2 linked regions of the Saccharophagus degradans 2-40 genome follow. The protein of the gene in region 2 interacts with the protein of the main gene of each other region in a pairwise test. Links are inferred from orthologs where the notes say so. Each region holds a gene or a part of one and is shown on either strand. Other genes may lie near its edges. The genes, in order: recJ and SDE_RS08080.

Evidence for each region.
Region 1: the proteins of SDE_RS08080 (region 2) and recJ interact in binary tests that used the Escherichia coli proteins (3 or more experiments, as listed by UniProt). The link is inferred for Saccharophagus degradans 2-40 from one-to-one orthologs.

Annotation. Positions count from the first base shown.
Region 1 is NC_007912.1:1,548,344-1,563,426, reverse strand. What follows is about bases 3,709-6,690. They hold recJ (single-stranded-DNA-specific exonuclease RecJ), read right to left. Parts: upstream 6,082-6,690; coding sequence 4,336-6,081; downstream 3,709-4,335. Other genes in these bases: SDE_RS06370 (hypothetical protein), read right to left, coding at 6,132-6,690; SDE_RS06380 (hypothetical protein), read left to right, coding at 4,046-4,282; SDE_RS06385 (MECDP-synthase), read left to right, coding at 3,709-3,755. Outside these bases: more of SDE_RS06385, read left to right, coding at 774-3,708; more of SDE_RS06370, read right to left, coding at 6,691-6,962; SDE_RS06365 (L,D-transpeptidase family protein), read right to left, coding at 7,218-7,934; thrC (threonine synthase), read right to left, coding at 8,022-9,419; SDE_RS06355 (homoserine dehydrogenase), read right to left, coding at 9,467-10,774; SDE_RS06350 (DsbC family protein), read right to left, coding at 11,005-11,799; SDE_RS06345 (hypothetical protein), read left to right, coding at 12,104-12,451; rplS (50S ribosomal protein L19), read right to left, coding at 12,519-12,875; tRNA (guanosine(37)-N1)-methyltransferase TrmD, read right to left, coding at 12,927-13,766; ribosome maturation factor RimM, read right to left, coding at 13,844-14,383; rpsP (30S ribosomal protein S16), read right to left, coding at 14,408-14,656; ffh (signal recognition particle protein), read right to left, coding at 14,810-15,083. UniProt on the Escherichia coli protein: Single-stranded-DNA-specific exonuclease.
Region 2 is NC_007912.1:1,986,551-2,002,740, forward strand. Bases 779-3,726 are described here. They hold SDE_RS08080 (DNA topoisomerase III), read left to right. Parts: upstream 779-1,257; coding sequence 1,258-3,195; downstream 3,196-3,726. Other genes in these bases: SDE_RS08075 (group II truncated hemoglobin), read left to right, coding at 779-1,191; SDE_RS08085 (DUF3859 domain-containing protein), read left to right, coding at 3,393-3,726. Also shown: SDE_RS08065 (M48 metallopeptidase family protein), read left to right, coding at 1-259; SDE_RS08070 (glutathione S-transferase N-terminal domain-containing protein), read right to left, coding at 280-645; more of SDE_RS08075, read left to right, coding at 766-778; more of SDE_RS08085, read left to right, coding at 3,727-3,779; SDE_RS08090 (dienelactone hydrolase family protein), read left to right, coding at 3,912-4,649; SDE_RS08095 (YaeQ family protein), read left to right, coding at 4,684-5,223; SDE_RS08100 (EamA family transporter), read right to left, coding at 5,323-6,225; SDE_RS08105 (YchJ family protein), read left to right, coding at 6,436-6,840; SDE_RS08110 (zinc-dependent peptidase), read left to right, coding at 6,917-7,741; SDE_RS08115 (hypothetical protein), read left to right, coding at 7,856-8,749; SDE_RS08120 (helix-turn-helix domain-containing protein), read left to right, coding at 8,817-9,968; SDE_RS08125 (YebC/PmpR family DNA-binding transcriptional regulator), read right to left, coding at 10,157-10,873; tpx (thiol peroxidase), read right to left, coding at 11,024-11,518; SDE_RS08135 (SMI1/KNR4 family protein), read right to left, coding at 11,650-12,054; ribosome biogenesis GTPase YlqF, read left to right, coding at 12,264-13,109; SDE_RS08145 (FKBP-type peptidyl-prolyl cis-trans isomerase), read right to left, coding at 13,237-13,860; and 3 more genes.

The sequences.
Region 1 (15,083 bases), 430 kb from region 2 along the record:
TGCGCCTCTGTACCACCCGAACCGGCTTGAATATCGAGGTAGGCGTTATTCGGGTCCATTTCGCCAGAGAACATACGGCGGAACTCTAGCGTAGCCAAATGGGCTTCTAAGCGGTCTGCTTCGCTGCAAATTTCTAGAAAGCTATCTTCGTCGCTCTCTTCAATTGCCATTTCGAGCAGCTCGCGGCAATCGGCAACGCCGTTTTCGAGGGTTTCGATAGTTTCTACTACCAGCTCGAGCGAGCTGCGTTCACTGCCTAGCGCTTGCGCGCGGGCAGGATCATCCCATACATCGGGCTCTGCTAGCTCTAGCTCTACTTCGGCTAAGCGCTCTTTCTTTTCAGCGTATTCAAAGATACCCCCTAAGCACATTGGTACGCGCTAGCAGGTCGGATAATTTATTAGTAAGCGGAGCGGTTTCCATAAAGGGAAGATTTGCCTTAAGAATAGTCATTCTAATACGCCGAACGAGCGCATTAACGATAAGTTAAAAATACGGCGCGGATTGTACCCCAGCCAGCATGGGACTTAAACACAGGAAGGGTTTAGAAGTAGGAATAACAGCGCAAGATTGGGCATTCCACACACAATTCAAACGAGTGTTTTAAAACGCTCGACTTTCCACGTTACCGTGTTTATATTACGTGCAAATAATAATGTGTATGGATACCTCAAAATTGCGCTTTTTCATCTTAGCTATACTGCAATAGAGCGCTCTATACACTAGTATCAAATAGATATGCCCGCACAATAATTAACCCTGAGGGACCTCAAATGAAGAAGAAGTTTGCACTACTCCCACTCGCCGCTATTTTAGCCTCATCGCTAATAGGCTGCTCTGGAGACGACAACAAAAATGGCGCTTCCAACGAACCCCTTCCATTTGAGCGGACCTACGTGCTTTTTAGCCCCGCAACCAAAGAGCTGCCAGTACCTAGCGATTTACAGTTTTCCAGCGAAACAGCTGGCGACGGCACAATGAATGCCGGCACAGACCCATCCAACCCCGTTATTACGGGCATTGATGCACTTGACGGTAACTCGGTGCTTGCGCCTATCGATATTATGTTTACCGATAGCCTCGACCCCAACCAGGTGTTTGATGGTAGAAGCTTTATTGCGCAAGGCGAGCAGGTAATACCCAACCCGCTTCAGAATGTATTTTTGTTGCCACTCACCTACCCAAGTGGCGACGCCCTAAGCCAAGCAGCCATAGATATAAATGGCGACGACATTCCCGACAATATTGAGATTCCCACATTTACCGAAGCCGCCGCATATCAAAGCGCCGCCGCAACCGGCAATGTATCAGCGCTGTTAGAGCTGGCAGAACCAAGCGTACGCGTAGACCTAATAAGCCTAGATGGCGGCACCAATAACGCACTGCGTGTTACGCCATTAAAACCCTTGCTACCCGAAACAAAATACCTAGTGGCAGTGGCTGGCTCCATTTACGACATGAAAGGCAATAAGGTATACCCTTCAATTGCATACGATACACTGCGCGACCCTGAATCGAATGTGCTTTCAGCACTCGCCGCGCTGCGCCCTGCCATTCAAGGCTGGGAGCGATTGGCTAGCGGCTATTTCAGTTTTAAATCTGCCGTTTACCAAGCTGCTGGCTTAAGCGTAGATACCCCAACAGCCGAAGACATTCTGTTCTCACTTACTTTTACAACCACTGCAACCGATACACCGCTAAAAAGTATTGCTGCGCCAGAGTTCTTTTTTGAAAAGAGTTTACGGACCAGCTACAAGCAAGACGCAATCGAGAAGTTGGTTGGTGGCACATACAATTTAGTCGGTGACAACAGCGGGGTAACAACCACTACAGATGGCGCAATCAACTCGACTATTAACTTTTTACTAACTTCACCGCAGCTGCCAGATACCTCTCCTAACCCGCTGTACAACAGTACTATTGCAACAGCAATAAATGCGGGCGCAACTTACGCAAGCTTAAGTAGTGATGCAACCGCCGCGCATATTATGCAGCGAGCAGCAGCGGAAGCCGCCATAAGCGTGCATGACTCAGGCGCCGCCGAGGCAGGAGACCAAACCCCTTACGTATCAATAGCTGCCGAGGCAGCAGGTACCGTACAAGCGATGGCAGCAGGCGTAGAAGCGCCCCCCGCAGCACTTTTCCCAATACCAAGCCCACGCGCCACTAACTTTTTTCGTGTAGATAACGCCAGCGATATTAACCCAGGTTTAATTGCCCCCGCCAAGGTGTATCAAGGTGAAATAACCCTGCCTTACTACTCGCAAATTCCTGCTGAAGGCGACGGTTCACCACTGCTCGACGGCAGCTGGGTGGCAAACCAAACAATCGGTGCCGTTATCGATGCAGCCAAAGGCAACCCCGGCGGAACCACTCCTCCATCAGAGATGGTGACCTACCGCTACCCATTCCCAGCTAAAACCACAGATGTAACAGTGCCAATGCTCGTTACTATGCCCGATGAGCTAACACTCTCTGCATTCGGTATAACCCGCCCAGCAGCAGGCTGGCCTGTTGTGATTTACGTACACGGTATAACAACCGACCGCAGTATCTCGCTGCCTATGGCCAACGCCATGTCATTTGCGTGTGTAAACTCTACGCTTACCGGCCCCAGCGGCGCCCCTTGTTTTGCCACTATCGCTATTGACCAGCCTTTACACGGGGTTGGCGCCACTGGCAGCGTTGTACCAGGGTTGACTAGCTACTCGCACCCAACTGCATCGATAGAAGCAAACTTGCCGACACTAAGCCCAAACACCCCTTCCGTGTCGCTTGCAGAACGTCATTTCAATTACACGGCTGACGAAAGCTTGCGCCCAACACCTTTCGATTACGACGCAGGCGTTGGCAGCTCGGGTAGCCTGTTTGTGAATTTATCTCACTTTGTGAATGTGCGTGATAACTTGCGTCAAATGACACTCGACCTACTAAACCTAAACGCCTCTTTGGCCACGATGGATGTAGACGGCAATGGCTTAGCGGACGACTTTGACACAAGTAAAGTGTACTTTTTAGGCCACTCGTTAGGTGGCGTTGATGGCTTGCCATTTGTGGTCATTAACAACGACCCTGTGGTGCAAAACAGCCCATTCAGCAACCAACCTAAGGTGCAAGCCGCATCGGCAATGTTCTCTGGTGGCGGCATACCTCGTTTGCTCACCAACTCGCGCCAGTTCTCGCCATCTATTAGCCAAGGCTTGGCCGCTGCCAGCGACGCTCTCAGCTACGGCAACAGCGGGCTAGAAACATACCTGAATGTGTACCAAGGGATTCTGGACTCGATTGATCCATCAAGCCTAATTGCTAACCTTGCAGACGCAAATGCCGATACCGGCGTATTACTATTCGAAATAGTTGGCGACGGAACCGCAAGCCACCCCAACGACGGCGTTATACCTAACGGTGCCGACACCATTCATGGCGAAGCAAATGGACCACTGCAAACCACGCTTAGCAACGGCTTTGTGATTGATAACTTCCCTGCGCCATTTGCAGGTACAGAGCCACTGGTTAAACAACTTGGTGCAGTAAAAACGGCAGATGCGACCGATGACGGAGACCCAGCGGTATTAGTCACGCGCTTAGTGGAAGGCAGCCATTCCACACCAGTTGTTGCAGGCAATACCGATATTGACCCATTCACGAGTGGAGCCGCATTTAACGAGATGATTGCGCAAATTGTTACCTTCTTTGCCTTAAACGGTAATGTGACCGACTCGATTGTAGCCAACCCAGAGGTAGTGGAAGACTAACCGCCAAACACCTCTCTAAAAACGGCGCCTTTGTGGCGCCGTTTTTCGTTTTAGCACTCAAGAATTAATCTGAGCTAGGGCCAAACTGCACGCTTTTTGGCCTTTCGTCACAAAAACACATACAATGCGATCACAACTTTTTAAACAATATCAACAACTTAAAGAAGCTTGTTGACAAACCACATTACAAAACTACAATAACTTCATAACAACTGGCCAGCAAACTAGCTTAGCCGGTAGCTAATAACTGAAAACTAGGGCCAAAATGCCCCCAACAACAGAGCGTCGCGATGGAATTCCTCGAAGCAGATCATCCTGAATGGCAAGAAATGTGGGAACATTTGGCATTACACCCGTTAAACAACGGCGACCCCATATGCCGCAGCCATAACACCGCGTGGGAATACATGGGCTCCACGCAGGATCACCACCACCTGCGCCACGCAATACACCCTGCTACCGGCAAAATAGAATACATTTATATCGAACGCCGCCGCGCGGGTGTGGCTTGGGCGCAATCGGCTTAACACAAAGTCGACAAGCTAAAATAACTCTCAACAAAGCCTCTAAATGAGAGCCTCTAAATGAGAGCCTCTAAATGAGCAACGCGCAGTTGCAACGATTTATTGCCGCGAAACTCATTCACATCAAGCACATAAGCTAAACGCACACGCTCCACACTATTATTTGGCCAACTTGCTACATCAACATTAAAAGCAATGGCATCTATGGCTAACCCAGAGTACTCACTGGGGGTTACCACCATTTTTAAGTGCTTTTCACCCACAATACGCTGCTGAACCAGCAAAAACTCGCCATAGAATAATGGCTCGGGAAAATTCTGCCCCCAAGGCCCTGCATGGGCTATTGCTTCGGCGGTGGCCAAATCCATCAAATGGGCCGGCAATTCGCCGTCAGTAATAACCTTGGCCGTTAACGCCTCGCCCCCCAAATGAGCGCTCACACAGCGGTCGAACGCCTCGGCAAATGCGGTGAATGACTCTTTGGGCAAAGACAGCCCAGCCGCCATTGCATGACCACCAAACTTAGATAATAAGCCTGGGTTTTCAGTTGCCACTTGATCCAAAATATCTCGCAAGTGCACCCCCTCTACCGAGCGGCCAGACCCTTTTATTTCTGTGTCCGTGGCATCGGCAAAGGCAATTGTAGGTCGATGCAGCTTATCTTTAATACGCGAGGCTAAAATGCCAATAACGCCTTGGTGCCAGTCAGCTTGATAAAGGCTTACCCCCATAGGTGTTTGCTCGCCATCTAGCGCCAATTCATCAAGCAGCTTAAACGCTTCATGCTGCATAGAAGCCTCTATTTGGCGGCGCTCGCGGTTTAAAGAGTCCAGCTCACCCGCCAAATGCAACGCCTCTGTGTAGTTATCGGTAAGCAGCATTTTAATACCCAGCGACATATCGTCTAATCGACCTGCAGCGTTTAGCCTTGGGCCAACAACAAAGCCTAAGTCGGTGGACTGCACTCGCTCTATATTGCGCCCCCCAACTTGAAACAAGGCGCGAATACCGGCAATACATACCCCTTGGCGCATACGCGCAATGCCCTGCGACACCAAAATGCGGTTATTAAAATCGAGGGGCACCACGTCGGCTACTGTACCTAGTGCCACTAAATCTAAGTAACTCGCCATATTAGGCGGCTCTATACCGCGTTGCTCAAACCAACCACTGGCGCGTAACTGCGAACGCAAGGCGCACAGTAAATAGAAAATCACGCCCACGCCCGCCAAATTTTTACTGCCAAATTCACAGCCTTTTTGATTGGGGTTAACAATAGCGGCGGCGTCTGGCAGTTGCTCTGGCGGCAAGTGATGATCGGTAACCAGCACCTTAATACCTAATGCATTAGCAGCATTAACGCCTTCTACGCTGGCAATACCGTTATCGACCGTAATAATTAAATTGGGGTTTAGCTTCGCAGCAACCGCAACAATTTCTGGCGTTAAGCCGTAGCCGAATTCAAAGCGATTAGGCACCAAGTAATCCACATGCTGTGCCCCCATCGCCCGCAAACATCGCACAGCCAATGCTGTACTGGTTGCCCCATCCGCATCGAAATCGCCAAGAATCACTATGCGTTCACCTGTGCGCAGCGCTGCTTCAATAATATTTGCGCCTTCTGCAATACCGCGCATATTTGTAGGCGGCAGCATTTCGCTTAGAGCGTACTGAGTTGGCTTATCACTGCTATAACCTCGTGCGGCATATAGCTGCTTGATAAGATCTTCGACTGTTGCCAACGAACTATTTAATACTTGCGAATCGGGAAGTGAACGACGCGAGATAACTTTAGTATTCAAAGAAGAAAATCCTGCTAATTAATTACAGGGCGACTATAGGGGAGTAACGATTATTTATCTATACCGAGCTGGCGGCAGAGCAATTGCATTTCTATATCGAAGCGTTCGTAAATTAAATCTATGGTGTCTGTCGCTTTAGTAAAATACTCATTAGCAGACACAGGGCCAATATTGTCGATTAATTGAATGCGCACAAAAGCAATAAACTCCACCAATGCTGCCATATCGCTTGTAGATAACTTTTTGCGTGTAGACGCTTTGCCAAGTAAACCTTCTATTTCGCATAAACCAGCTTGAATACGTTTTTTATGCTCGCTTAGCTGAGCATCACCACTGCGATACCCCAATATTCGCACGCCGAGTGCACGGGATTGGCCTACCAACTCACCAATTAGTAGCAACTCATGCCACAGCACTTTAACTTCATTAAAGTTGGAGCGGTTTAGGTAATGGTAGTTAGCTACATCCTCTAATATAGCCAAAACACTAACAATAATACGGCAGTGCTGATCAAAGCTTTTTTCACTCGTCATAGATAGGCAACCCACACTAAGTCGCGCCCAGTGCTGGGTTAGCCCCTGCCAATCTTGATTTTCGTTTATCCACTCGCCCACAAAACTAATTTTGCCTAGATCGCGCGCAATGGTTTCACGCAATGACACTATTTCTTCCATTACGCTTAATTCGCCATTGTGATACATAGACACCAATCCGCGGTGCCGCTGCACATGCATTAACAACATACGCAGTGCTTGCACCCACTGAACGCCGCGCACTTCTGCCCTGCGACGCTGAGTATGCAGTAAGTGTAAGAGGGCATAAATTGAGCCTGCTATAACTGCAAGCGCAACAATACCAACAAAGCCTATAGAAGCCCCCATAGCGATCCTTTCTTTAGCTATACCGCTCTATTAAAAGACGGCGTTTACCTAATATTCATAGCAATATGAGCAAATAACATTCCATTTGAGAGTTTTCGTGCTCAAGCCCACAACAATAATACCTTGTGTAAATAGAATTGCCCCACAAGCAAGCAGTTTAGCTACTTCGCCTTTAAACCGAACTAAAAACAACTTTAGATATTGCTATAAAAAGGAGCACCTTGCGCACCAATAAGACTCAACAACATAGTCTATTCAAGGTGCAGAAAAAACGTAGCGCTTATTTTGAACATTTACATTGGGTGGCATTTTAGTTTGCTCAAAGTAATCAAACCCCTGCTTCAAATTAAGCCAAAAGGTATACCACCGATTATTTTTTACTCTTTCCAGTGCCTCATCGCTCAAGCGAAAAGGAAATATATGTACTCGAAAAAATGGCTGCCCGTCTTCCAGTGATTTTTGCGCTAGCGCGTAAATTTCTTCTATTCCACTGTCTGTCATGGCATAACAGCCTATAGATACACAATCGCCATGTACCATTAAAGCACTGCCCGTGCGACCGTGTGCGCGATCGTAGGCATTGGGGTAACCCAAATTAAAGCTCAGGTGAAACTTACTCCAGGGGTTAAAACGCTGCGCATTAACAAAATAAAAACCTTCGGGCGCTTGGCGGTCTCCGCTGCGCAACTTGGGCCCCAAACGGCCAGATTGCGCGCAAATATCGTAAGCTTTAAACAACTCAAAACGCCCGCTTTCAGCCTGCAGCCACACCTCTAAAGTAGCAGATTGCTTAAAAATACGTATAAAAATGGGGGCACCGTAGCGCAGGCCCTTTTCGCTTAAAGCCTTTATTAATGCCGGCTCTACTTTGTTTATGGCCGCAATGGAACGCGCGCTGGTTGGCAGTTGATTATTCGCCGCAATAGCGCAACTAAACAACAACAGGCTTGCGATTAAACTGCTTCGCACCATCAAACTCCCTCCAATTAACTAATACTACTTTCCCATAGGCAAAAAAAACGCCCCGATAGGAGCGTTTTAAATCTAAAGCATTTAACTTTAAGCGTTTATATTTGCCGCCATATGCGCGTGCACTTTTGCTAAATCGTTCTCTAAAACTGTGTAGCGCTCTTCACGATCAAATAAATCACGCATATGCAATGGCAACGCAGGGTCAGCCGCTTGGCCCGCTTGACGCACGGCTTCAGGGAACTTAGCTGGGTGAGCAGTTGCAAGACATACCATGGGCACATCTTTAGACTTGCGCTGTTTACGCGCGGCCTGCACACCAATTGCAGTGTGAGGGTCTAACAAGTATTCAGTGTTTTCAAATACTTCGCGAATGACATCAACTGTTTCTTTATCGTCTAAACGATAGCTGCTGAACAATTCTCGCGCCTTACTTAATGGGCCTTCAGCCAAAGACATTTCACCAGACTTAAAGTCTTCCATCAATTGTTTAATCGCCGCACCGTCGCGGTCGTACAAATCAAACAGCATACGTTCGAAGTTGCTGGATACCATAATATCCATACTTGGCGAAATTGAATGTACCAAAGGCTGTTTGCTGTGGTCGTTATTGCTAATACAGCGATGCAAAATATCATTACTGTTAGTTGCAATAATCAGCTGATCGATAGGTAAGCCCATTTGCTTAGCTAAATAGCCTGCAAAAATATCACCGAAGTTACCCGTTGGCACAGAGAAGGACACAGGGCGAGCTGGCGAGCCCAACGCCAAACCGGCGTAAAAATAGTAAACAATCTGAGCCATAATACGCGCCCAGTTAATAGAGTTTACCGCTACAAGCTGGCGGCCATCAGGTAAAAACGATTGATCGGCAAAGCTCGCTTTAACCATATTTTGGCAATCGTCAAAATTACCTTCTAATGCAATGTTGTGCACATTATCGGTAAGCACTGTAGTCATCTGACGACGCTGTACATCGGACACGCGCTTGTTTGGGTGCAAAATAAAGATGTCGATATTTTCGCAATCACGACACCCTTCAATAGCAGCCGAACCGGTGTCGCCAGAGGTTGCCCCCATAACCACAACTTTTTGATTGCGCTTTTTAAGCACGTAATCAAACAAGTGCCCTAAAAACTGCAACGCGAAATCTTTAAACGCTAACGTCGGCCCTTGGAACAACTCTAAAATAAATTCGTTATGGCCAGTTTGTACTAGTGGTGCAATCGCATCGTGACGAAACTTAGAGTAAGCACTTTCGATTAGCTTTTTTAAATCGGCATCCGGTATTTCGCCATCAACAAACGGGGAAATAATTTTGAAAGCCAACTCGCGATAATCCAAACCGCGCCAACTGGCAATTTCTTCGGCACTAAATTTAGGTAGCGTTTCAGGCAAGTATAAACCGCCATCGTTAGCCAAGCCGGTTAACACAACGTCTTCAAAACTTAGAGCTGGGGCATCCCCTCGGGTACTTATATATTTCACAGTATTCTCACTGGTTTATCTGTTACGGTTAGCTATTCGGCAGTCGCTTATTTAAGCGACTCAACACGAATACGCACAACTTTGCCATTTATAGAATCTAACGCTTCAATCTTCTTAATGGCTGCAATAATTTGTTTTTCTATGGCGCGGTTAGTTAGCAATATAACCGGCACATGATCTTGCCCTTCTTTCGGCTCTTTTTGTATTAACGCTTCAATACTAATGCCAGCATCGCTCAATATCTGGGTGATTTTAGAGAGCACACCAGGGCGATCTAACGCTGAAATACGAATATAGTAAGCGGTCTCAACTTCTTCAATTGGCAGGATTGGGTAATCGACTAGTTTATCTAGCGCAAACCCTAAGTGCGGTACACTTGAGCCAGATTCGGCACCCACTAATCGGCTTACATCAACAATATCAGAGACAACCGCAGACGCAGTTGGCTCGGCGCCAGCACCAGGCCCGTAGTACAAGGTAGGGCCTACAGCATCACCCTTAACTAACACCGCATTCATAACACCATCTACGTTGGCAATTAGACGTGAGTTAGGAATTAGCGTGGGGTGCACGCGCAATTCAATACCCTGATTGGGGCGCTTGCGTGTTATACCTAAGTGCTTCACTTGGTAGCCAAGCTCACCGGCGTACGCCACATCTTCGGTAGAAATTGTACTAATGCCCTCGGTAAATACCTTGTCGAACTGCAAAGGCATACCAAACGCAATAGACGCAAGAATAACAAGCTTGTGCGCGGCATCAATGCCCTCTACGTCGAACGTAGGGTCAGCCTCGGCGTAACCTAGCTCTTGCGCTTCTTTTAATACATCTTCGAATGCACGACCTTTATCGCGCATTTCGGTAAGAATAAAGTTACCGGTACCGTTAATAATACCAGCCAACCATTCAATTTTATTGGCTGCTAAACCTTCGCGCATGGCGCGAATGATAGGAATACCGCCCGCAACCGCCGCTTCATAGGCTATTACTACGTTGTGTTTGGCGGCCTCAGCAAATAGCTCGTTACCAAACTCGGCAATAAGCGCCTTGTTTGCAGTCACCACGTGCTTGCCACTGCGCACTGCACGCAAAACCAACTCTTTGGCGACGGAGGTTCCACCAATTAGCTCAACCAAAATATCAACTTCTGGATCGTCAGCCACTGCGAACACATCGCGACTTACTTTAATACCGCTAAGGTCGAATGCAGGGTTATCACGGCGGGCACCAATATGGGTTAGCACCACACTTTTACCCGCATGGGCATTAATATCGAGCAAATTGCGCTTAAGTACAGTAAGTGTACCGCCGCCAACAGTGCCAAGACCACACAGGCCAATATTCACAGGTTTCAAGCTACGTTCCTCTAATGGGTAAACAAAGCGCCAACAATCAGCCATCTAGCAGGCCAATAGGTAACTCGACAGAGCAAGCCCCAACGCGCGGCGCATTATACCCTCTAATTGGGGATTTTCAGAATAAAGTAGGCAACCTTAATGATGGGGAATGATACTGTCAACGAAAGGAGAGAGTAGGCCCTATAATAAATACAAAAATAGGGCCTAAAACTTAGTTAAATGGTGGTTTACAGCCCTAAACGCGCTGCCAATCTGTCTGCGGGTACATAACCGGGTATAAGCTCACCGTTACCCAGCACAATTGCAGGGGTGCCAGATATACCCATTTGCTGCCCAGTAGCATACTGCTCATTCACAGGATTCGTTTTACACAAGTTTTCTGGAATGCTTTGGCGGGCTTTAAGCTTGGTTAGTGCATCCTGCTTATCTGCAGCACACCATGCCGAAACAATCTTGTTATAGGCACCAGAACCGATACCCATACGTGGAAACGCCATATAGCGCACCTCAATACCCATTGCGTTAAGCTGTGGCACTTCTTGGTGTAGCTTTTGGCAATAGCCACAGTCTACATCGGTAAATACCGACACCACACCTTTTACATCACCTTTCGGTGAAAATACGATCATATCTTTTACATCCATGCCCGCCAGTAACTTAGCGCGCTCACCGTTCATCTCTTGCTCGGTTAAATTAACAATGCCGCCTGGCTGTACGCGAAAAAGCTCCCCTGCCATAAAAAACTGACCATCTGCAGTAGAATACACAGCTGGGCCGTTAGATATTGTGGTTTTGTAAATACCCTCCACTGGGGTTTTAACTACATCTGTTACTACCAAGTCTGGACGTGCCGCAGCAAGTGCCGAAGTAATATTTTTGCGAGCTAAGTCGATATCCTGCTTGGCTGAAACCTCATTTTTCTCTGCCGCTGCTTTTGGCTTTTCAGCCAAAGCGCTAGTCGCTGCCAACGAGCCACCGATTGTCGCGCATGTTAATAGCGCGGTTGCCAGTAATGTTTTCATTATCGTGCCTCTGTTTCCTCAATGCCTTTCTGCTTTACTTTTTTATTATTTAAAGCGACAAAGAAACGTTTAAGATGAATTTTGGCCCTATTGGGCGATATGTCTTATTTTTGACGCCACAAGTCTATCATGGTTCCCTAAATCTGCCACTCTGCGTGCCGTGATCCAAAGCTCAGCTTTTCACCTGCATTTACTTTTTACAACCATTTAACACAAATATCGCATCCACTAAGGTAATCTATTGCACACACCCAGCTCTTGCAGGGTTGCGATATCAACAACAAACAAATTCAAAGGGAAGAAAATGCGCATATTAACCATCCTAAGCCTAACGCTTATCGCCACTTTCATTACTGCATGCGAAAAAGAAGCCCCCAAACCGACCTTATCTGAAAAAGCGGCAACGGCAGCTGAAAATGCCGGCGAGAAATTAGAAGATATGGGCGAGGCCGCAGGCGAGAAACTTAACAAAGCTAAAGAAGTAGCTGAAGAAGCTATGGAAAACGCAGGTGAAGCCACCGAAAAAGCGATGGATAAAGCCGAAGACATGGCCGAAGACGCCAAAGATAAGGCAGCAGAAATAAGCGATGCAAGCAAAGCAAAAATGACCGAAGCCAAAAACAAAGCCGAAGAACTACTTAAGAAGAAGTAAAAAACTCTAGGTAAAATAGAGGCGAAAAAAAAGCGACCAATAGGTCGCTTTTTTTAGAAAGAAAAACTTAACCCAATTTTTCTTTAATACGAGCAGCACGACCAGTAAGTTCACGCAAGTAGTACAACTTAGCTTGACGAACATCACCGCGACGCTTAACAGCAACGCTGTCAACTTGCTTGCTGTGAGTTTGGAAAGTACGCTCAACACCAATGCCGTGTGAAATTTTACGAACGGTAAAAGCGGAGTCTAAGCCACGGTTACGACGTGCAATAACAACACCCTCAAAGGCCTGTAAACGCTCGCGGTTACCTTCTTTTACTTTAACCTGTACAACCACGGTATCACCAGGGCTGAACTCAGGAACGTCCTGCTTGAGCTGCTCAGCTTCCAGCTCTTGTATGATCTTGTTCTTAGAACTCATGGCTTGCTCCTAATTAGCAATGTGTAGCCTCTCGGCTAGATATATCAAAATTTAGTCATCACTGCTGCTGCAGCTCAATTTTTGCTGCTGGTATTCAGTCAGCAGATTCCGCTGGGATTGATCCAGATCCAACTTATTAAGTAGATCGGGTCGCCGCTCCCATGTACGACCTAAAGATTGCTTAAGTCGCCACAATTCAATTTTTTTGTGATCACCGGAAAGCAGTACTGCGGGTACGCGTCGATCATCAACACTCGTTTGCCACGCATCTGCCAGTTCTTCCGGCCGAGTATAGTGTGGGCAATCAAGCAGGCCATTTTCGAATGAGTCTTGCTCTGCGGATTGCGCATCGCCCAGTGCCCCTGGTAGCTTGCGAATTAACGCATCTATAAGCACCATGGCAGGCAGCTCACCACCACTCAAAACGTAATCACCTATGGACCATTCCTGATCCACGAAAGCATCAATAAACCGCTGATCAACACCTTCGTAACGCCCGGCGATAATAGTAAAATCGCCGCTAGCAGCCATTGTATCGACCGCCTGATTATTTAACTGCGCCCCTTGCGGGGACATATAAATAACGGTTTCTTTTGCAGTATTAGGCAAAGCCTGCTCAGCCCTTTGCTCGCTGTGCCACTGCTTAGCAGCTAACAACGCTTTGGCCAACGGCTCCACACGCATAACCATTCCTGGCCCACCACCATAGGGGCGGTCATCTACCGTTTGATGTTTATCGGTAGTGTACGTGCGCGGGTTGAAAAAACTTAGTTTTACCAACCCCTGCTCTACTGCTCTTCTAGAAATGCCACTTTCAGTAATTGCGGCGAACATTTCTGGAAATAAAGTCACTATAGCAATGTTGACAGCACTACCTGAGGAAGAGCTCATTAACACCACCTAGCTTTTTCGCCACCCTGTCGCAGTTAACGCAAGGGACGCAATAAATGCACGCCATAGCGTACAAATTAAAATTCTGGGTCCCAGTCCACCGTAATACACTCGGCGGAAAGGTCTACCTTTTTGACATACAGGTCTAGCACATAAGGCACTAGCCTATCCCTGTCATCAATACTCTGAGCATCGGGTTTAACTTCGAGCACGTCGTTCGCCCCTGTTGCCATTACCTTGGAGACAACACCCAAATCTTGAGTATTCCCTTCATAGATAGTTACAACACGTAACCCCTCTAGCTGGTGCCAATAAAAGTCGTCGTCATCGAGTTCTGGCAACAGGCTTTTATCTATAGCGACATCAACTGGAGCTAATGCTTCAGCAGCATTGCGGTCGTCAACGCCTTTAAGGCGTACAACCAAGCCTTGCGGCCTAAATTGGTATTCTGCAATTTCGCACTCTTTCACGCCGTGCTTTGTTTTTAACAACAAAGGCGAATACTCAAGTACATTATCTTGCGGATCGGTAAACGATTTAAGCTTTACCCACCCCTTAATACCAAATACACCAGTAATTCTACCAACAGTAATCAAGTTAGATTTTTTGGCTTCCACTGGTGTAAACACTAACTGCGGCAATTAAGCCGCAGCAGCTGCATCTTTGATTAACTTAGCTACACGCTCTGAACACTGTGCGCCTTGGCTCAACCAGTAGTTCAAACGCTCGCTCTCAACACGTAGACGCTCTTCTTGACCACGTGCTACTGGGTTGAAGAAACCAACACGCTCAATGAAACGGCCGTCACGTGATTTACGGCTGTCAGTTACGGTCAAATGATAAAATGGGCGCTTTTTAGAGCCACCACGAGACAATCGAATGCTTACCATGTAAGTCTTATCCTATTTTTTAAACTGTATTCAGGCGAATTCTCCGCCACTAAGCGGCCAATAAACGAGACGCCTGCGAAAGGCGGCGTATTTTAATGGAAAGAAATTCGTATGTATAGGTTATTTTTAAATCATTAATTAGATTTGGCTCAATTAAGAACCAAAACCAGGAGGCAAACCACCGCCGCCGCCCATTGGAGGTACACCTCCAGAGCCGCCACCTGGAAGCATACCACCCATGCCGCGCATCATTTTTTGCATGCCGCCGCCCTTCATTTTCTTCATCATTTTGCTCATCTGCTTGTGCTGTTTGAGCAAACGATTCAGATCTTGAATTTGTGTGCCAGACCCCATAGTGATACGGCGCTTGCGCGAACCGTTAAGCACATCGGGATTTTTTCGCTCAGCAGGTGTCATCGAATCGATA
Region 2 (16,190 bases):
TACCTATGTTTCTAGGGTACAAGGTGGCAAGTTAAAGGCTAAAAATGAGTTGCGAGTGAGCAGTGTATTTAAACGCACTCCCGAGCCGTTTCTTAATATGATTGTTGTGCACGAGTTGGCGCACTTAAAAGAAAAGGAGCATAACAAGGCGTTTTATCAGCTTTGTCGCCACATGCAGCCCAATTATCATCAGCTTGAGTTTGATGTGCGCGTGTACTTAACGCACTTAGAAGATGTAGGGCCCGTGTACGAGCCCTAAGCGGGTATATTTAGATTCGTTTAGCGCGGTATTTGCGCTTCTAAATAATGAATAATATCGGATGACTGGTAAAGCCAGCTCACGCTGCCATCGTTACCCTCAATTCTTAAGCAGGGTACTTTTAGCTTACCGCCACCCTCTAAAAGTTCTTTCTTTGTCGTCTCGCAGCGTTTTGCATCTCGAGTTTCTACCAAAAGGCTATTGCGTTTTAGTGCGCGGCGTACTTTTACGCAAAAGGGGCATGCAAGGTATTGGTATAAGGTATAGTTCGCCATCTTTAGGTCTAGCTGTGCTTGCAGCTCTGGGTCGCGTTTTACGCTTTTGGGGGTAAAAAGCCAATCCAATAGCAGGATTATGCGTCCAAGTATGTATCTAATAATTGCCATGAGTTAAATCTACCTATTAATGAGCCGGCGATTATACCTGTAAAATGCACCATTTGGCTGCCCTAGGGCTAGAGTATTAACCTCTGTTAAGCGTAAAGAATGACCAATTAGGAGTATGCATTGATAGTACGGTTGAATGAGTATGGTTATGGCCAAGGTGACGCCTCATATAAAGCCGCAGGTGAGATAGAAGGCATTACCCGTTTGGTGGATGCGTTTTACCATTTTATGGATACTCTGCCAGAGGCAGCTAAACTGCGCAGCATGCATGCTCAGAGCTTGGCAGAGTCGCGTAAAAAGCTGGCATATTTTCTATCTGGCTGGCTTGGAGGCCCTAGGCTGTATGCTCAACATTTTGGTTCTATTAATATTCCTGGTGCCCATAGGCACCTAGCTGCAACTCCTGAAGACGCAGATGCTTGGATGCTGTGTATGGCAAAAGCCGTAGACCTGCAACCCTACGAACCCAGCTTTAAGCAATATCTATTGCAGCAGTTGCGCGTACCGGCGGATCGAATTGTTGAGGCTGGTAGAAAACCCCTTTAGTTGGGTGACGGTTCGCGCCGCTAAAAACAGCTAGACAGCTGTATATAACAACAGTATTCTTTCGGCATGCGACTATTTATTGCCGAAAAACCCAGCCTAGGGCGCGCTATCGCCGACGTTTTACCAAAACCCCACTCGCGGGGTGATGGTTTTATTCGGTGCGGCAATGGCGACGTTGTTAGTTGGTGTATAGGGCATTTGTTAGAGCAAGCCGAGCCCGAAGCCTATAACCCAGTGTTCAAGCAGTGGCGTTTAGAGCATTTGCCTATCATTCCCGATCAATGGCAGCTAAAGCCAAAATCTAAAACCCGTAAGCAGCTAACGGCTTTGCGCAAATTGGTGAAGGAAGCCACCTGCATTGTGCACGCAGGCGACCCAGATCGTGAAGGGCAGTTATTAGTCGACCAAGTAATTGATTTTCTTGGGGTGAAAGGTGCAAAGCGCGAATCCGTTCAGCGCTGTTTAATTAACGATCTCAACCCCGCTGCCGTTAAACGCTCCCTCGATACATTGCGGTCAAATAAAGAATTTATTCCATTAGCCACGTCGGCGCTTGCTCGTTCGCGTGCAGATTGGTTATACGGTATTAACATGACTCGTGCCTATACCTTGCAAGGGCGTAAAGTGGGGTACGAAGGGCTGCTTTCTGTTGGGCGTGTGCAAACGCCCATACTGGGTATGGTTGTAGAGCGCGATAGGGCAATTGAAGAGTTTGTTTCAAAACCGTTTTACGAAGTATTAGCACATTTAACCACTTTAACTGGTGAGCCGACTGCATTTACCGCCAAATGGTTGCCAAGCGAGGCATGCGAGCCCTATATGGATGAAGATGGGCGTGTACTTAGCAAGAAGTTAGCCCAAAACGTTATTGCGCGCATAACGGGTGAAAATGGCGTTGTCGAAAAAGTAGATAAAAAAGCCAAAGCACAAGCCGCGCCGCTTCCTTATAATTTGTCGTCGTTACAAATAGATGCCGCAAAACGGTTTGGCTTTGCCGCACAAAAAGTGCTGGATATTTGCCAAAACCTATACGAAAAACACAAGCTTATTACTTACCCGCGTTCAGATAGCCGCTACTTGCCGGCGGATCATTGGCATCAAGCAAATGACGTTTTGCAAGCAATATCTGCCAATGTTGCCGAGCTAGTGCAGTCGGTGAGCGGTGCAAACAGCAAGTTAAAAAGTAAAGCATGGAATGATGCTAAAGTGGATGCGCACCATGCGATTATTCCAACTGCTAAGAAAGTATCGTTTTCATCGATAACCAGCGAAGAGCAAAAGGTATACAGCCTAATTGCTCGGCAATATGTTTGTCAGTTCTACCCCAAATGGGAATATTCTGACACGGTAATTCACCTAAAAATAGCTGGCGGACAATTTGTATCTAAAGCTCGTTTAACACATAAACAGGGTTGGAAGGTACTGTTTGAACGAAAGGGAGGTGAGCCTAACCCTAAAGATGACGACGAGTTTCCCTCACTTACGCTACCGGATTTACACGTGGGGCAGAGTGTTGCCTGCAGGCAGGGCGAGTTACTAGAAAAGCAAACCCAACCCCCCAAATATTTTACCGATGCCAGCCTGCTTGCCGCTATGACGGGCATCGCGCGTTACGTGACCGACCCCGATATTAAGAAAATACTTAAAGATACCGATGGTTTAGGTACCGAAGCGACACGCGCAGGCATTATCGAATTGCTATTTAAGCGCAATTTTCTTGTGCGAAAAGGCAAGCAAATACACTCCACCCCCGCAGCCAGGGGCTTGGTAGCGGCCTTGCCTAGCTCCGCCACAACACCAGATATGACCGCCCAGTGGGAATTGGTATTAAACGCAATTTCTATACGCGAAGCCCAATACACAACTTTTATGAAGCCATTGGTTGCTAGTTTGCAAACCCTTATTGCCGAGAGCCAGCGCAATTTGCCAATAGGCCTTAAAGGTGTTGCCGCTAAACCCAAGGCCTTTAAACGCAGGCGCAAGGTAAAAGCCAAGTCTGTTTAGGCGGGCTGTGGTTCCTCTAACTATATGATTAGTTGCCCCATGGGTGGTATATTGGCGCCCCTTAGGGGCGAATGGCCCCACCAGTTACTCGATTGTTCACTAGGCCTTACGCTTAACCTCTACAAGGGGCGTTTTGCGGCGGGTTGTTTTGGCCCTTGTTAACATGTTGGCCAGATTAGAGGTTTTTTATAATTTGTATGGCGAAAAAGAAAGCTGAAGTAAAATTAGATACTTGGGGAATATACACGCAGTGGGATAGTGAATCTAAAGACTTACCCCGGTTATTAAAAATGACTCGCGACATACCCTGTGAGAAAGACATCGAATTTGGCTATGTAGTAAATATAAAAAAAGCAAAAAACAGAAAGCTGCAATACTGTATTTATCACCCAGATATACCCGATGAAGATGGCGAGCCTATGGCTCCTTTCGCCGGCGAAGTGTATATCCGCCAAAACGATTGGAATTTTTTTATTGGTGATACTATTTGGTTGCCAATAGAAAATAAAGCTGGCCCGTGGCGTATTACGTTAGCTATTGATGGCGTTATTTATACCGATGAAACTTTTAACGTATTTTTATAGCTCGCCCTTAAAGTAAGAGCATTAATTGCGGTCATTAACTATTGGCGTAAGCTAGCGTCTTAAACTAATGTTTTAAATTAAGCCCCATAAATTATGGCCTTAAAAGATTAATAAAAGAGAAGAGAAAGCCGAATGATTACTAGAAATGAATTTGTGAAGCTTGCTACTGCAACAGGCGAAATGCAGGCCCAAGTATTTCGTCCAAATGTTGATGGAAGCTTCCCTTGTATTATTTTTTATTCGGAAATATTTCAAATTACAGCGCCCATAGCCCGCAGTGCGAATATATTAGCCGGGTTGGGGTTTGTTGTAATAGTGCCAGAAGTGTTTCATGAGTTAAACCCAATGGGCACTGTGCTTGGTTATGACGATGCAGGCAAAGACAAAGGCAATAACGATAAGTGGGCCAAACCACTAGAAAGCCACGATAGCGACACGCAAGCAATAATAGAATTTGTACAGGCGCAACCCTATTGCACCGGCAAAGTTGGCGCAATGGGCGTATGTATTGGTGGGCACCTTGCTTTTAGAGCGGCTTTAAACCCTAATATTTCCGGTGCGTTTTGTTTATACCCAACGGACATTCACAGCAACACTCTACCTTGCGAGCCAGCAAACGACAGCTTCACCCGCGCTAAAGACATAACCTGCGAAGTGGTATTAGTTTTTGGTAAGCAAGACCCGCACGTGCCTGTCGAGGGTCGGCAAATGATGTATATGCACTTTCAGGCAATAGGTTTAAATTATCAATGGCTTGAGGTTAACGCACAGCACGCGTTTATGCGCGACGAAGGCGAGCGTTATGACCCTGCGTTAGCGTTGGAGATGTATTCCAAAGCGCAGCAATTTTTTCAGCGTACCTTGGCGTAGCGAGAAACTTACATTAATTAACTGAGTTAACCCTATGGCCCTTAATGCCACAATATACAAATTTGCACTTTCTATTTCGGATTTAAATAGAGACTTCTATAACTCTATGCAGCTAACGGTTGCACAGCACCCGTCGGAAAACGCCGAGCGGATGATGGTGCGTGTGCTGGCTTATTGTTTAGAGGCCTGCGAGGGATTAGCGTTTACCAAAGGTTTATCAACACCTGAAACGCCAGATTTATGGGCCAAGAGCTTAGATGACCAAATAAACCTTTGGGTGGAAGTTGGGGAGCCTGCTGCAGAAAAAATTAAAAAAGCTACGCGTTTAGCCAAAAAAGTAAAGGTGTACACCTTTAATAGCAAATCTGATGTGTGGTGGAGCCAAGAGCAGAAGAAATTAGAGGCGTTAGATGTTTCTGTTGTGCAATTCCCGTGGGACCAAATTCAAAGCGTCACCAAGTTACTTGCTCGCACTATGACTATGTCGGTTACCATTACCGGCGATTCGATATTTGTAAACGCCGATAATGGTGATGCAGAAGTTCATTGGCAAAGGCTTCAAACTACAGAATAAAAGTATTTAGGTTTTTATATAAGCCCAAATTAAACGCTGCTAAATACTCAGAGGCTTAGACAATACTCTCTGTCCTCTGTCTTTCGTCTTCTATCTTCGCTACACATACAAAATAAGCAAAATACTCGCAAAAATACACATTATGCCCACCATTTCTTGCCACTTTATGCGTTCTTTAAAGTAGAAGTGGGTTATACCCAGTGTTATAAAAAATTCTACTTGGCCGAGTGTTTTTACTAGCGCCGGGTTTTGTAAACTCATTGCCGTAAACCAGCCCACAGAGCCTAATGCACTTGTAGCACCTACAAATAGCCCACGCTTTTGTAGGGCCATAAGTTTTTGCCATTGTTTCCTTTCTTTAAAAGTGATGTATATAGCGCAAATAGCCGTTTGAATAATTACCATATACATTAGTGTGAGTGCAGCGCTGTATACTAGCGGCAAGTCCAGCGATAGGCTGGCTTCGCGTAAGCTGAGGCTAGTCCAAGCGAACAGAGCGCCAGAAAGCGTACCGTAAAAAATAGTTGCTGAGCTAATGGATTGGGGTTTACCAATTTTCAAACCCGAAACAAACAATACGCCTACCACGCCAATGAATACCGAAACCCAGCCATATACGTTGAGGTGATCCTGAAAGAAAACAGAAGCAAATAGCGCAACTTGAATAGCTTCTGTTTTAGCAAAGCTGGTTGCTATTGCAAAGTTTTTAAGCGTAAACATTTTTACCATAAACGCTGTGGCAATTATTTGCACTATTGCCGCAACGGTTGCAAATACTAGAAACCGTGCATTATTAAGTTGCGCATAGTTAAAGCTATTTGCCCATTCGGTATTGGTTTGTAAAAGCACCACTAGGTATAGAGCAACAAAAGGAATGCCGTATAAATAACGGGTAAGCGTTGTCGCCATTGGGCTAAGCGCGCGTGACAGGTCTTTTTGTGCCGCGGTGCGCACAGCCTGCATGACTACCGCCATAAGGGTGAAGGCTATCCAAAGCGTCATGAGTTGCTCTTAAATTAATGTAGGTTTATGTAAGTGAATGTAAGCTAATGGAAGTTAAAAGAATACGCGGGTATGGTAGGGCGCAATAGGGTATTCGTCTAATGAATGATTTGTATTGCTCCTATCACTTAATGGAATGCTACTGGCCCGTTTGGTTATTCGGCTTTTGTCTGGCATTATCCGCCTGTTATGTATTTGGGAGTGGTTACAATGAGTGTGTGCCCGTGTACTAGTGGCAAAGCATTTAATACCTGCTGTGGCAGGTTTATATTTTCTTCGAAAGCAGATTTACAGCGTAAGCCCGCGGCCAAAACCCCAGAGCAATTAATGCGCTCTCGCTTTACTGCTTACGCATTAGGTAATTATGGCGATTACTTATTGGCAACATGGTGGCCTTTAACCAGTCAGCATTTAAGCTCGGTTGAGCTTTCGCAAAAAAGTTGCGAATGGGTGCGGTTAGATGTTTTAGAAAAAGGCCAAAAGGGTAACGATGGCTGGGTGAGCTTTTGCGCTTGGTATTTAGATGAAAATGGTAGTGAACAAGCAATGTGCGAACGCTCTACGTTTAAGCGCGAGAATGGGCGTTGGTATTATGTGGATGGCGATGTAAGTTGAGGTTGGCTAATACTCGCTTAGCCGTAATTAATACAACAATAATAGAAATGTACTAACAGTAAAAAGGGATAAACATATGTGGGTAATAATTAAACGCTGGTTGGGGTTGGCGCCGCCGGTGCTACCTGCGTGGCCCAGTGACTGGAGCGAAGTGCTCAATCAAAAGGTTACCTTCTATAGGGTGCTAAGTGCTGCAGATAAAAAAGTATTTGAGCAACGGGTGCAGTTGTTTTTGCATTACACCCAAGTGGAAGCGGGCAGCAGTGCAGTAACCGATGAAGACAGACTGCTTGTGGCCGCCAGTGCGATAATACCCGTATGGGGGTTTCCCCACTGGCATTACTTTAATTTAAAAACTGTGTACCTGCTGGATCAAGCATTTAACGAACAGTTGCAGTTTGGCCAGCCAGACTCCTGTATTACCGGCATGGTTGGTACAGGGCCATTGGCAGGTAAGCTTGTATTAAGTAAGCCGCACTTACATTTAGGGTTTAGCAACGCCAAAGATAAGCACAATGTTGGTATTCACGAATTTGTTCATTTAATAGACATGGCCGACGGCGAGTGCGATGGCTACCCAGAGCGACTTAAGGAGTTTGCATTCTCGGTGCCATGGTTTGAGCTGGTGCGCCGCAAAATAGAAGATATTGACAAGGGTAAGAGCAATATTCGCGATTACGGCGCTACGAATCGAGCCGAATTTTTTGCAGTAGCATCGGAATATTTCTTTGAGCGGCCGGCAATGCTTAAAGATAAGCACCCACAGCTATTTGAATCGCTAACCGCTATTTACAATCAAGATGTATTGCACATTGCGCAAGATATAAAAATCACTAAAAACGCTCAGTGCCCATGTGGCAGTGGTAAGAAGTATAAACGCTGTTGTATGCCTGCAAGCTAACGGTTTTTGTCATTCTCCATCTAAATACACAGTTACACCTCGCCTTTTGTGCACTATAGCGGCCAGCGCAGCAACACTGCGTTCCACAATAGATAGTTAAAGGGAGTGTGTAGTATGAAAAATAATAACTGGCTGGGCCTTACCCACGTTAGGCATGTATGGGCGGGCATTAGTGTTGTAGTCGCTAGCAGCATGTTTTTGGTTGGAAGTGGTAACGCGTACGCTAGCCATGAAAAAAGCATCGGCGAGCGGGCAACGCACCATATCCAAAAGTGGGGGCATAGCAATGCCACGCCATTTAGCTTGAACGGCAAAAGCATTGTATTAACTATCGAAAACGTGAATGCACAGGTGCCGCAAAGCTATCCATCTCAAGGGGTGGTAGTGCGTGACTATAGTCGCAGTCAGGTGGCGGTTAAAACCGTAGGGGATGCGCTTGCTCTGGAAGGTGCTGGCGAATATGTATATAGGGTGCACCGTTGGCACACTGCGGTAGAAAAAGGCACTTCAGCCATTTTTGGCAATCAAGCCTATCGTTTGGAATACAGGTTTGAATCTGCCGCTGGTGGCGAATGGCAGCAGGTTTTCGATAATGGCGATAGCTTAGGTGGGCACTTTACCGTAGCAAAGCATAGTGAGGTGGAGCCTTTCGCGCCTGAATCTACCGCGGGCAAAAGTGTGGCATTGGTTATCGACAGCGCTATCTCCTCGCTGCCTGCGGGTACTCACCCTGCTTCTGGGGTGGTAATACAGTCGTATAATGCCGATGGCACCTATACTGGTTTAGGTTTTGGCCCTGCAACGGTGGATCATTGGGGCACATACGCGTACACCAAAGTTTCAGCTAATACTGCGGTGGAACAAGTGGTTCAGAATACCGACTTTTTTACCCTTCCTTATACTATGGTTTATTCTTTTGACTCATCCACATCGGGTACTTGGTATCAAAACTTTGGTTTTGGCTTAATCATTTTCGGTGGTACTTTCACCTTGTTTGATACTGAATAATTCATTTTTTGGAGATGTATGCGCACGGATGCGATTAAAAATTCACGAGTAGGGCAGCAGCGTTTTGATGGATGAATGGCTAAAGTTTTTATTTATTTGCTCCCTTTGCTTGGGGGCGTGGACGAGCGTGAACCTTTGGGTGAATCACGCTGGCCCTAAAAAAGTACGCCAGTTTACGGGCGTATTTGTGCTTGTATTACTTGTTCCCCCTTTGGTTGGTTATTTGCAGCTGATTAGTGCAGAAATACCTGCATTTTTTTCGTTTGTGCGTTCCACGCTTACATGGTGGTATGGGCCGCTTATGTATTTTATTGCGCGTGAAATGTTGTTATTACCAAATACACCGCGTGGCATAGCGAACCATATGTGCGCAGTTTGTGGTTTGTTTGTGGTCACCCAATTATTAATAAGTAGTGCAATACCCTATGGTTATTTCGTTATAGTAACCGCTGTGGTGGCTGCCTATTGTACGCTTGCGGGCCATACCTTAGTAAAAAACGCATCGCGCTTACGCAGGCTTAATAGTAGCTATCGAAAATCTACTTTTTATTGGTTGCAATATTTATTGGCAGGCTTGTTATTGCTGTGTGCAATGGATATAGGTGTGCTAGTAGCTCTACACTCAAATGTGCATTTAGACTTTTTAGCGCTCAATAGCATTGCATGCGTATTTGCTATTTATGTAAACGGTATAGTGTTATTTACTCTAATTAAACCCGCGCTTTTTGAACTAGATGACGCACAAACAATTGAACACGTACAAACCAATACAGGCGAGCAGCATAAAATAAGCGAAGTCGCCGCAGACGAATCACCAGCAGCCAAGAATAATGTGCGTTACTTGGAGTTGAGTGATCAAGTTGCAACTACGCTAATTAATACCCTTGCAACAATAATGGAAACTGATAAGCCCCACTTAGAGCCAGACGAAAATTTAACAAGCATGGCTGGGCGGTTGGGAATAACCACGCACATGTTTTCTGAGCTTTTAAACGTACACTTACATACCAACTTTTACGATTGGATGAATAGCTATCGCTTTAACGCCGCGCTGTTATTACTGCAAGATCAAACCGTAAATTACTCCGTAACCGATATTGCTTTTCAGGCAGGGTTTAATAATAGGAATAGTTTTTACCGTGTGTTCAAATCGAACTTAGGCATTACACCCGCGCAGTATCGCAAACAGTATAAAGCCGAATTGCAAAAGCAGGCCTAGGTGGTAAACGTAAGTGGGGCTAGGTTTTAAACGTATTATGGAGCAATGGGTTTGGTGGTAGAGGATAGAGTCATAAAAAGAGAGAAGAGATAAGAGAGAAAAGAGAAAAGAGAAAAGAGAAGAAAAAAGAGCCAAGAGATAGGGCGCCTGCTTTGGCTAAGCGCCCTATAGTAGCGTTACGTTAACGCTTAGTATTCAGCGTTATGGTAAACGTTTTGCACATCGTCCAAGTCGTCTAGCATACTTAAGAATTTTTCGAATACTTCAATGTCGTCGCCGCTAATTGCGGTTTGGGTTTGTGGTACAAATTGAATTTCGTCCACTTCAAATTCGGCGCCGTTGGTCACTTCGGCCAAGGCGGTTTTCGCTTTGCCGTATTCAGTGTGGGGTGTAAATACCGTAATTTTACCGTCTTCACACTCTATATCGGTCACATCGACATCGGCCATCATTAACGCTTCTAAAATGGCTTCTTCGTCGTCACCGGCAAACACAAAAATCGCACAGTGGTCGAACATGTGCATTACCGTGCCTTGGCTGCCTATTTTGGCTTTAGCCTTGTTAAAGCAGGTGCGCACGTCGCCGTAGGTGCGGTTAGGGTTGTCGGTTAGGCAATCCACAATAACCATGCAGTTGCCTGGGCCAAAGCCCTCGTAGCGTGCGGTAGCAAAGTCTTCGCCGCCACCGCCTTTTGCTTTGTCTATGGCTTTTTGAATAACGTGGCTGGGTACTTGGTCTTTTTTGGCTCTGTCTAGCAGGCTGCGCAAGCTCAAGTTGCCATCTGGGTCTACGCCGCCAGATTTGGCACACGTGTATATTTCACGGCTGTATTTACTGTAAACCTTGGCGTTCTGATCCGAGGTTTTCGCCATGGATTCTTTACGGTTTTGGAAGGCTCTGCCCATCACGCGCTCTCTTATTCTGGTTTGGAAAGCCGTGGATTCTAACCGCTTTTACGCATAAATTTAAGCGTGTTTGATGGTTGAGTTGGCAGGAGGGGAAAGAAAAGTTGAAATTCGGCGATTACACAGGGGGTAATCGCCGGAATAGCACGCTTATAGTGCGGCTAAAGCTGCTTCGTAGTTAGGCTCATCTACGGTTTCTGCTACTTGCTCTACGTAAGCTACTTTGCCGCTTTCGTCGATAACAACAATGCTACGTGAGTACAAGCCAGCCAAAGGACCGTCTTGGAAGGCAACGCCGTAATCGGCACCAAAGCTAGAGCGGAAGCCAGATGCTGAATCTACTTTATCTATGCCTTCTGCACCGCAAAAACGGCCTAGGGCGAAAGGTAAGTCTAAAGATACACACAGTACAGCGGTGTTTTCTAAGCTTGCTGCTTTTTCGTTAAAAGTGCGTACGGATGTGGCACAGGTGCCGGTATCTACTGATGGAAAAATGTTCAAGATGAGCTTTTTGCCGGCAAAGTCTGCAAGCGATACTTCGCTCAAATCGGTTTTAACAAGTTTGAAGTCTGGGGCGGCGCTGCCTGCTGAAGGTAGGTTGCCAACGGTATTAAATGCATTGCCTTTTAGGGTAACTGTAGCCATGTGTAACTCCATTTGGTGAGGCGCACCTTTGTAAGGGCGCTTAAGTTGAAAGGGGCTGGGTTAAAGAGCCCCTAAATATAAATATTGATTGTGAACACTTATATTGTGACGCGAATTTATTTTTAAAGGGGCTAGCTCTCTAGCCATACATCGCGCACCCACTGCCATACATCTTCTGCAACGGATTCCATGTCGTCGTCGCCTTCCCACAAAAACACTTCGCCATCTTCTGCTACGCAATAAACATTATCGCCGTCTACACATAGGGGGATCATTTCACGCGGCATACCGCGAGACCAAGCTTCGGCGGCTACTTCTGGCAGGTAGGTGTGGCTGTTGCGATCGGCTACCGTAACAGGCTCTAAACGCCCATATATGCAGTTGCTAGAGTGCAGCAGGTAATCTCTAAAATCGGCGGGCACAGATATTAGCATGGCTTCGTGTGCTTCAACTATGTCGTCCATTGTGGGCAGCTCTAACGGGTAGGCCGTTTTTAAAGAGCGGGCGGCAAGCATTTCGGCAATTTCATTAATCACAGGGTATCCTCAATAACATGGTGTTAACGGATGAAGGACGCTGCCCGTGTGGCTAGGCGGGTTTGCGTGTATTATAGCGGCCTTAACGGCAAGCTTGGCTTATGTATGCGCTTTTTTGCGCTATTTCAAGCTTGGCGGTTAACCCTATTTTCTTTCGGCGCGATTATATCGGTCTATTGAAGAATAAGCAGGTTTTATTAAGGTAGCGTATGTTAATTAATTGGTATCCGGGCCATATGAATAAGGCGCGGAACAAAGTAAAAGAAATTATGCCCGCGGTGGATGTAGTTATTGAAGTGCTGGATGCGCGACTGCCAGCTTCGAGCACCAACCCCATGATAGAAACCCTGCGTGGCGACAAACCCTACCTAAAGGTGCTGAGTAAATCGGACCTCGCTGACCCTACTATTACTAAGGCTTGGCAGGCGTTTTTTCGCGAGCAGCGCAATATGGATTCCTTGGCGATTACTACCGATAAGGTATCCATAGCCAAAACTATCCCCGATCGTATTCGCAAGCTATTACCTAATAGGGGCACGTCTTTAAAGCCCATTCGCGCATTAATTATGGGTATTCCCAATGTGGGTAAATCCACCCTTATTAATACGCTGGCGGGCAAAAAAATTGCACCGGTTGGCAACGAGCCTGCGGTAACCAAAGCGCAACAAAAAATACGTATTTCCGATAACTTCTTTTTAATAGACACCCCAGGAATGACCTGGCCTGGCTCTAAAAACGAAATGATCAATTACCGGTTGGCGGCTAGTGGTGCCATACGCGATACCGCATTGGAGTACGATGATTTAGCGGTATTCGCTATGGATTACATGCTGCAACGCTACCCAGAGGCAATACGCAAACGCTACCAGTTTGATGAGCTTTGTGAATCGGCCACGGCAATGCTAGAAGAGTTAGCCATGAAGCGGGGCTGTAAGAAAAACGGTTTGCCCGACTTAACCCGTATTGGCGAATTGTTTGTACGCGAGCTGCGCGCAGGTAAATTGGGGCGGTTCAGCCTAGAAGAACCTTTGGTAAGCTATAGAAAAAGAGAGTAATTGCTTGATAGGTTTGTAAAGCTGTAGTTCGCAAAGTAGTAACGTATTTAAGCAAATAAAAAAGGGGAGGCGCCTAAACGCTTCCCCTTTTTTTGTGTTCGCGAACTTACCGTTCACGTAGAATTGCTTAGGCAACAATTTCCAACAATTCAACGTCGAACACAAGTGCTGCGAAAGGCTTAATTGCGCCGCCAGCACCGCGCTCGCCGTAGGCTAGCTGGTAAGGGATAGATAAGCGCCATTTAGAGCCTACTGGCATCAATTGTAGGGCTTCGGTCCAGCCTGCGATTACACCGTTAACGGGGAATTCTGCTGGTTGGCCGCGCTCTACAGAGCTGTCAAACACAGTGCCGTCAATTAAGGTGCCGTGGTAGTGAGTTTTAACGGTTGAAGTGGCTTTTGGTTTTTCGCCAGTGCCTTCGGTTAAAATTTCGTACTGCAAGCCAGATTCGGTAACAGTTACGCCTTCTTTTTTGGCGTTCTCAGCTAAAAAGGCTTCGCCTTCAGCGCCCATTGTTTTTGCGCGCTCTTTTTCTTCGGCTTCAAGTTTTTCGCGGATAACGCGGAAAGCTTCGTTTAAATCTTCTGGGCTTACTGGGCTTTCTTTGCCCTCAAGCGCGTCTATTACACCCTGTGCAACGGCAGATGGTTCAACGCCTTCGAAAGGGTTGCTGGCAAGTTGGTCGCCCATTTGACGGCCGATGCCGTAGCTTACACGTTGTTCAACGGTGGTGTATTGGTTATCCGACATGAAAAAACCTCGTTTACGGATGAAAAGAAAAGCTTTCGCAAAATTAAAGGCGCGCAGTCTACCACGGCTTGCAAAGGCTTGCTGTGCAGATGCCAAAATGGGCGCAAAATCGCACATATTTGGCAATAAATAAGTGGTTAATACCCAGTTTTAGGTACAACGCAGCGGGAAATAACCGTTCGAGGGGTGTATCATCTGCGCCAAAATTAGAGGGCAAAAGATGGAAGATTCAACGCAAGCAGTAGTAAATAGCGTAAAGCAATGGCTAGCCAATGTGGTTATTGGGTTAAACCTTTGCCCCTTTGCGGGTAAGCCTACTGCAGAGGGTAAGGTGCGGTTTAGCGTCAGCAGCGCTGTGGATGAAGAGCAGCTAATAAACGAGCTAAAAGCAGAGCTAGAGTTGTTGGACACTAAGCCAGAAGTAGAAACTACCTTGCTAATACTGCCCAGCTACCTTGATGATTTTTATGAGTACAACAACTTTTTAGATTGGGTAGATGGCCTGCTGCAAAAATATAAATGGGAAGGCGTGTACCAAGTGGCGAGTTTCCACCCCAAATATTGTTTTGCTGGGGCGCATCCAGACGACGCGGAAAACCTGACTAACCGTTCGCCATACCCCTTATTGCATCTTATTCGCGAGGCCAGCCTAGAGGCTGTACTGGCGCATTACCCCAACCCAGACGAAATACCCGAGCGCAATATTGACACGGTAGAAGGCCTAAGCGCCGAGCAAACTCGCGCGCTGTTTCCCTATTTGTTTAGCCGATAATGGCTAGCTTTTATTCGCCAAACAGCTTGTGTTTAAGCGCTTGGTAAGCGGCTAAAGCCTGCTGGTTGAATGCCGTAGGCGAATATTGGCTCAACGCGCCGTAGTGCTTAATAAGCTTATCAATATAGATGCGTTTGTCCTGTGTGGCAGGTAGCCATAGCGCATCGCCCACCTCGCTAGGCGGCGTGGGCGCGGCGGGTTGATAACGTAAAAACATATGCTCGTGGTGGCGGCCTTTATCTGACACAAACTCTTCTTCAATAAGTGTAAAAGGCATTGCCTGTAATGCGCGGCGCAGCGAAAAAACATGCTTGTTGGGGCTTATAAGCATATCTATTTGTTGATGTGGGCTAGGGGGCAGCGCCTGGATGGCAGGTAATATGCTTTGAATGATAGAGGCTACGGTTTCACCGCCAACACCTGCAATAATAAAAAGCTGCTTTGCCTGCTTGGCCAGCCGGATGTGCTCGGCAGGGGTGAGGCAAATACTTAAGTTGCCATCTTGCCTATGTGCATATTGGGTTTGTAATTTATCTACAATAGGTTCAACCTGATCAACTAAGTGCACATGTGTGCCGTAAGCTGTAGTGGCTTGATGCAGGTGTAAGCCAAGCAAGCCGTGATCGCAGCATAGGTCCCAAATTACATTGTAATCTGGTGTGCGTTGCGCCCAGTTGTAAAGGTGCACCAGCCTAGGCCTAAGTTGCCTTAAGGGCTGAATGTCGGTGCTGTTGGCAAAAGTGTCTAGCATAAATAAAAGTAGAATAAGCGAATGGAATTGGCGCAGTATAACGCCTTTGACCACTTTTTGACGGTTCCCTAACTGTGAGGACTAAGGTATAACGGGCGAATGAAAACACCAAAACGCATACAACCCCTAATTGAAGACGGCATTGTCGACGAAGTATTAAGCTCGCTAATGAGCGGTAAAGAAGCTTCCGTTTACATTGTGCGGTGCGGCGATGAAATTCGTTGCGCAAAAGTATACAAAGATGCCGCCCAGCGCAGTTTTAAAAAAGCCTCTCAATACCAAGAAGGGCGCAAGGTACGTAACAGTCGCCGCGCAAGAGCAATAGAAAAGGGCTCTAAATTTGGTAAAGGCCAGCAAGAAGAAGAGTGGCAAAACGCAGAGGTAGATGCACTGTATCGCTTGGCGCGAGCGGGTGTACGTGTGCCCACCCCCTACGGCTGTTTCGACGGCGTGCTGGTGATGGAGCTAGTCACCAACGATGATGGCGAAGTTGCCCCACGCCTAAACGACGTAGCCATGTCTCCCGAGCAGGCAATAGAAGATCATACGGTAATGATGCATTACATTAAGCTAATGCTTTGCGAAGGCTTAGTGCACGGGGATTTATCTGAATTTAATGTTCTGGTAGACGATTACGGCCCAGTGATTATCGATTTACCCCAGGCTGTTGATGCCTCGGCAAATAACCATGCTGAGTGGATGCTAGAGCGCGATATTAATAAAATTACCCAGTACTACGCCCAGTTTGCCCCCGAGCTATTAGACACCCGCTACGCCAAAGAAATGTGGGCTATTTATGAAGATGGC